DNA from 2 places in the Terribacillus sp. DMT04 genome. Region 2 is predicted to be linked to the other one. Evidence: riboswitches for the same ligand, from Rfam matches in the RefSeq annotation. Region 2 holds a riboswitch; the other holds the start of a gene.
The links. Region 2 has a riboswitch for S-adenosylmethionine ahead of KS242_RS01675 (homoserine dehydrogenase). Riboswitches for the same ligand answer to the same signal wherever they lie in the genome.
Positions count from the first base shown of each region.

Region 1: linked by a shared signal. The riboswitch ahead of KS242_RS09950 (Na+/H+ antiporter NhaC family protein) and the one ahead of KS242_RS01675 (homoserine dehydrogenase) in region 2 are both predicted to bind S-adenosylmethionine.

Region 1 covers NZ_CP077639.1:1,873,476-1,877,023, forward strand. Annotated here, with positions in the region: gene KS242_RS09945 (aspartate kinase) at 1-266, opposite strand, end outside; gene KS242_RS09950 (Na+/H+ antiporter NhaC family protein) at 508-1,788, opposite strand; SAM riboswitch class I at 1,893-2,001, opposite strand; gene rhaS (rhamnose ABC transporter substrate-binding protein) at 2,248-3,288, opposite strand; gene KS242_RS09960 (ABC transporter permease) at 3,334-3,548, opposite strand, start outside.
Region 2 covers NZ_CP077639.1:299,793-303,340, forward strand. Annotated here, with positions in the region: gene KS242_RS01665 (thiazole synthase) at 1-325, shown strand, start outside; gene KS242_RS01670 (ThiF family adenylyltransferase) at 325-1,332, shown strand; SAM riboswitch class I at 1,400-1,494, shown strand; gene KS242_RS01675 (homoserine dehydrogenase) at 1,576-2,349, shown strand; gene KS242_RS17975 (hypothetical protein) at 2,346-2,696, shown strand; gene KS242_RS01680 (sugar phosphate isomerase/epimerase family protein) at 2,881-3,548, shown strand, end outside.

The sequences.
Region 1 (3,548 bases), 1.6 Mb from region 2:
AGATTGTTATCCAGCTCCAAGTCACTTACGATGGAGCGAAAACGCGCTAGTACTTTCTCGACCTGTTTGCTGACGTCTTCTCCTTTGCGATGCGCCTCGCCAATTGCAATCAGCAAATCTGTTACCTTCGTATCTGCTTTATCCCGTTTCCCTGGTGCAGAAACAACAATAAATTTCCGTTCTGTATCTTCTTTTACAATTTGTGCTACTTTGCGGAGCTGTTCCGCACTTGCTACTGAACTACCACCAAATTTAGCTACCTTCATATCTCTCTCTCCATTACGCTTTTTCTTTACATAGATAAAATAGTATCACAGGTTTTCTGCCGCTGACTAGATGAAAGACATAATTTTGAGAAAAAAGTGACGATATTAGTTTACGTAATATTATTATAGTTAACTGTTTATGCAGATTAACTTATCTATAGATAGAAAAAGGACATTACATCCATTGTATATTACAAAAGGTAATGTCCTAACTTCAATCTATCATCTTATTATCGCTCTTTTAGTCTTTCTTCTTTCTCGGATATCCGAGAAGTATCGCAATGCTACCGCAAATACCAATAAGGATTGGGTAGTAGGAATATTGCAAGATGCTTACTGGCGATATACCCGCTACGCTAGCAGCTGCCAGTAATTGCGCACCGTATGGAATTAGCCCTTGGATGGTACAAGAGAAGATATCTAAAATACTTGCGGTTTTTCGCGGATCAATTCCATACTTATCAGATATATTCTTTGCAAGCGGTCCGGTAATTAAAATAGAGATCGTATTGTTAGCCGTCGATAAATTCGTAAGACCTACAAGTCCCGCTACACTAAATTCAGCACCTTTTTGTGACTTGATTTTTCGTGTAGAGAGGTGAAGCAGAAAGTCAATCCCGCCATTGTGTTTAATAACTGCTACCATTCCAGCTATTAAGATAGCGAGAAAGGCGATTTCATACATACCGGCGATTCCGTCTCCTATCGTTTGGAAAAGCGTCATCATTTGATAGCTGCCATCAACCAAGCCTATAACACCAGAAAAAACAATTCCTAATGCTAAAACAAGGAACACATTCATTCCGGCTAAAGCAAAGATAATGACGGAAATATAAGGCAGAATTTTTACCCAATTATAACCAACATGGTCTACTTGTGCTGTTTCACCTATTGTCATTACTCCTAGAATAATGCTGGTTACGATAGCTGCTGGCACCACAATCCAAAAATTCACTTTAAATTTATCCTTCATTTTTACACCTTGCGAGCGAACGGCGGTGATTGTCGTATCTGAAATAAAGGATAAATTATCACCAAACATTGCTCCGCCAACAATTGCCGCTGTGACGAAAGCTACCGAAAGTTCGGTTTGATCGCTTATTCCCACACCGATTGGCGCTAACGCCGCAATCGTGCCTACTGATGTACCCATAGCCAGAGAGATAAAGCAGGCAATAATGAACAGACCTACAATAAGCAGGTTTTGCGGTACAAAAGATAATGCGAAGTTAACTGTAGCGTCCACAGCTCCCATGCCTTTTGCTGTCGCTGAAAATGCCCCAGCTAGAAGAAAAATAACAACCATCATCATGACATTTAAATTACCTGCGCCTTGGCAAAAAATATCAACCTTTCGTGCAAAAGTTTCTTTTCGATTCATCGCCAATGCCACAGCACCCGCAATAGCAATAGCTACAATAACCGGAAATGCATAAAAATCACCCGTAATAATTCCTGAACCAATAAATAAAATCAAAAAAACAAGAAATGGGATGAGTGCCCATGGATTTCCTTTTTTCATCGTTCCACCTCCAAATATAATACGACAAATCATTCTCCAACTTGCAACCAAAGAAAGACCCCTTCTCATATAACAAGAAGAGGCCTTATAGCTATAAAACACTTCTCTTATCTTTACAAGCTTTGGCTTGCTGGATTTGGCACAGCAACTTAATTATTAAGTTCCGCTGCCGAGATATCATCGGGCCAGTCCCTCCATCTCTCTTAATAAGAAAAAAATATTATTTTTTTGTCGCAGTAAATAAGAGGATACATGATTTAAGTTTCATTATCAATGAAAATCTTAATGGATAATATTGGGGGTATTCGGGTGCTTAACAAAAAGCAATTGTTAAATATGAAGATTCTGATGCATTTTAGCGTTATGCATGATTGTCGAATAGATTCCTTTATTTGTAATCGTCTGATTTCTTATCCTATTATAGAAAAAACGGGGAGTAATTCTCCCCCGCTGAACTGTTTAATATACGTCTTTCCACTCATCGATATTGTTTTTATCAAACTTAAATGGATCGCCTAACATAATCTGTGTGCCTTCCCCATCTTCCACAACTTCTACTTCTCCGAGATCACGCAAATCAACTTTCTCGCCAAGTTCGCCGCTTATGTTATCCTCTCCTAGTTCATAAGCTGTATACGCAGCTGCCTTACCAACATCAATCGGATTCCAAAGGTACATCCAAGGGCTGACGCCACTCTCAATATATGTTGCCATTTCACTTGGAAGCCCTAAACCAGTCAGCGCAACTTCTCCCTCAAGTCCTTTATCAGTAAGCACTTTGCCCGCTGCTGCAATACCGACTGTGGTTGGTGCAATAATTGCTTTCAAATCTGGGTATGATTTTAGCAGTGCTTCTGTTTCAGATACACTTTTATCTCGCAAGTCGTCTCCATAAGCTACCTTTACAAGTTCAATATTTTTGTATTCCTCTTTCTCCAGTTCCTTCTTCATCCATTCGATCCACTCATTTTGGTTCGTTGCCTGACTCGTTGCACTCAATACAGCAATTTGTCCCTCGCCGCCTATCATTTCGGACACTGCTTCAATCTGTACGCGCCCGATTCGTTCTGGGTTCGCTTGGTTCACGTGGATATCACGGCTGGCTGCATTGACTGCTGAATCGACAGACAATACTTTGATTCCTTGATTTCTCGCCTTTTTCAGAGCAGGCTCGAGTGCATCCGGGTCATTACCTGCGACTGCAATTACATCTACTTTTTGCGTAATTAACTGTTCAATAATCTGAATTTGTCCTTCAGCAGTTGGCTGATCCGGCGATCTTAAAATTACTTCTCCGCCTAATTCTTTTACTGCGCTCTCAAAGCCTTCCTGCATCTTTTCGCCATAAGGATTTCCTGTGTTCTTAAATACAAAAGCATATTTCTTTGGCCCATCGTCTGTATTCCCGGATGCACCGTTGGATTCTGGTGCTCCTTGGCTACAAGCAGCCAGCATGCATACCAATACAATCAATCCTACCCACTTTGCTATTTTCTTCATCATGGTCTCCCCTTTTTTCTATTAGTATCAGCTAAGCTGGAGTACTCATTTTCTTTTTATCATGCTGCCTAACTTTGGAATGGCGACAGACAGTATGAGCAATGCGCCAACAATGATTAAAAACAGCTGGCTCGGCATATTGATCAGACCAAGTCCATATTGCAGATAGCCAATAATGAAAACAGCTATTACAACACCGAGTACGCGGCCTTTTCCGCCAGCGGTGCTCACACCTCCAAGTGCAGCCATGGCAATAATAT
Region 2 (3,548 bases):
TGCTATCATGCCGGGAGCATCACCTATTGGTTCAGGAAAAGGAATCATAAATCCTTTCAATCTGCGCGTGATCATTGAACAAAGCAATGTACCCGTCATTGTTGATGCTGGCATTGGCTCACCGAAGGATGCAGCGTACGCGATGGAGCTTGGAGCTGACGGTGTGCTGCTAAACACAGCGGTCTCTGGGGCTGCTGATCCTGTCCGGATGGCACATGCTATGAAACTAGCAATAGAAGCGGGCAGATTAGGTTTTGAAGCAGGAAGAATTCCAGAGAAAAATTACGCGGAAGCTAGCAGCCCGGGTGAAGGGTTGTTTACGTAATGCAAGATCGTTATCGTAAACAAGAGCTGTTTATCGGTAAAGAAGGCCAGATGCAGATAGAAAACAGTAAGATTGTTTTAATCGGAATGGGTGCTTTAGGCTCTGCTTCTGCAGAAATGCTTGTGCGTGCGGGTATTGGGGAGCTCGTGCTTATCGATCGGGATTATGTAGAACTACACAATCTGCAGCGTCAGCAGTTATATACGGAAGAAGATGCTGCCGCTTATCTGCCGAAAGCGCTAGCGGCAGCGGAGCGGTTGCAAGCAATCAATCAGCATGTAAAGCTGCATGCTGTGATTGAGAACATAGATCATCATAATATCGAACAACTGGTAGAGGGAGCGCATGTGATTTTAGATGCTACCGATAATTTTGAAACGCGACTGATTGTTAACGATGCAGCCACAAAATACGGTATACCATACATCTATGGAGCATGCGTTGGCAGCTATGGGGTAACATATCCCGTTGTTTCGAAGGATGCACCATGTCTGCATTGTCTTCTGGAACAGCTTCCGCAGCAAAGTGAAACATGTGATACAGCCGGAATTATCAGCCCAATTGTACAATGGGTGGCAGCCATGCAAGTGACGCAGACATTACGGATTTTATGCCGTCAGGAAGTAGCACCTGAGCTGCGCGCATTTGATATATGGACGGGAGATTATACAACAGTGAACGTGCAACGTCTTCAGGATCCGAACTGTCTAAGCTGTAGTACAGAAGCTAAGCGGCCATATCTAAATGGAGCCACGCAGACAAAGCTGGATGTACTCTGTGGCAGAGAAGCTGTTCACATACGGCCAGGATCAAAGAAATCACTGGATTTAACAGCTTTATCTGAACAATGGGTTTCTGCAGTGGAACCCGTAACCGCCAACGAATACTTGCTGGCATTTCATCACAGAGGACATCGGGTTGTACTGTTTGCAGACGGGCGAGCAATTATTCACGGCATAGATGATATTAATCGAGCGCGCTCTCTTTATGACAGTCTTGTCGGCTGATAGTGTTGGAATTTTCTGTTGACTCATTGGTAACGCAATGTTAAAATTCTCCATAACAAATATAAAATTCTTATCAAGAGCGGCGGAGGGACTGGCCCGACGATGCCCGGCAACCTGCAAGTTTATCTGACTTGTAAAGGTGCTAATTCCTGTAGATGAGAAGACACAGTACGGATCCTACGTCTCCCTGTCCTCTCAGGGAGGCTTTTTTTATGCAGAAAATCATCCGAGGAGGCAAAAATAATGACAGCAGTAAGAGTTGGATTAATAGGGTACGGCACAGTGGGCAGTGCAGTGGGCAGAACAATTCGTTCTCATCAGGAGAATCTGCAGACAGTATTCGGTAAGGAAGTACAAGTGGCAGGTGTGTTAGTCCGGGATAAACAAAAATATGAACAGGAAGTACAGGATGTCCTGCTTACAGATAATGTAGAGGAATTCTTTGCACGAACAGATTTGGATGTCGTTATTGAAGCGAGTGTAGGCATCGAGCCTGCGTACAGCTATTTGACGAAAGCTATATCTCGCGGTTGTCACATTATCACTGCCAATAAGGAAATGATTGCTTCTAAAGGAGCAGAGCTAAAGGCATTAGCGAAAGAAAAAGGTGTACGTCTCGAATATGAAGCAGCAGTAGCAGGCGGTGTACCAGTTATTGGCACGCTAAAACAACTGCTGCATATTAACCATGTTGTTAAAGTAGAGGCTATTTTAAATGGCACATCAAATTTTATCTTGAGCGAAATGGCCGATAAAAACATTTCGTTTGAAGAGGCATTACAGCTTGCGCAAGAAGCAGGTTTTGCAGAAGCTGATCCAGCTAATGATGTAGATGGCTGGGATGCATTTTATAAATTGATGGTCCTAAGTGATTTATTATTCGAAGCACAGCCAGATTGGGAAAAAGTGACACGCAAGGGCATCCGTTCCGTTTCCTCGCAGGATATTCATGCAGCTGCCGAACGAGGATGGAAAATTAAACACGTTGCGACGCTCGAAAATACGGGGGAGAAGTGACAGTATACGTGGAGCCGGTTGTATTATCAGCTGCGCACCCGCTTTACAGTGTAGATGGAGTAGATAATGCTGTTTGTATCGAGGGTGATCTTGTCGGAAAACTGAAACTGCAAGGGCCAGGTGCTGGTGCGCTGCCAACTGCAAGTGCCATCGTAGAAGATTTAGCCAATCTTGTGCACCAGCGCAAGGAACTCAGTGTAAAACGACAGTTCCAATTCACGGAGAAAAGGGAAGCTGCGCCGTACGTGCATCTGCCTTCGGGCCAAGTTGTAGTTCAAGAGAAACCCGCGGAGGAGAACTACTATCGGGTGGTTGGTAAAACCGAACGTTTAGTAGCGGAGGCCTGACAATGTGACAAGTGCTTCGGTCTAAGAAGATTAAAAAGGAACTGACTATGTTAGTTCCTTTTTGTGTAGATTTATTTCTCGTTATGCAGAATTGGCTGAGTTTAAAAGATAATAGTTGAATATTTATGAAGGGGTAGGTATTACTCTTAATTATCTGTTGGAATAAGTAGAAGGAGTGCAAAACATGAAATTCTCTCTGTATTCAGTAATGGCACCAGATATGACGCCGGAAGCTCTTATTGGTTATTTAAAAGAAACTGGCTACTCCGCTGTAGAATGGCGGTTCAAAGACACAGCAGCAGAGTTAAGACAGGAAGCACCTAGCTTTTGGAGAAATAACTTGTGTACCATATCACCAGCAATAACGGATCAAGAGATTGAGAATTTAAAAAGCACTGCGAACCATAATGGAATTAACATATTAAGTGTTCTTCCATACTTAACTACTGGAGATTTAAAAGCTACCGAACAAACATTGCAGGTTGCGCAAAAGCTTGGTGCTGCCACGATACGTATTGGTGTACCGTCTTATGATCGGTCTCAACATTATAATGACCTGTTTCGTGCTGCGACTGCTTACTTGAATGAGGTAGAACAAATGTGCAAGCAATACAAAGTAAAAGGCTTAATTGAAACACATCACGGTACGATTGCGCCTAGTGCGAGTTTAGCCCATCGGCTTGTCTGTTCATGTGATCCAGCGAACATTGGTGTTTTGTATGATCCTGGCAATATGGTGCATGAAGGATATGAGCATCATCGCATAGGATTGGAATTGTTAGGAGACTATCTTGCTCATGTGCATGTGAAAAATGCAGGCTGGCAAAAGAAACAGCAGCATACGGATGGGAC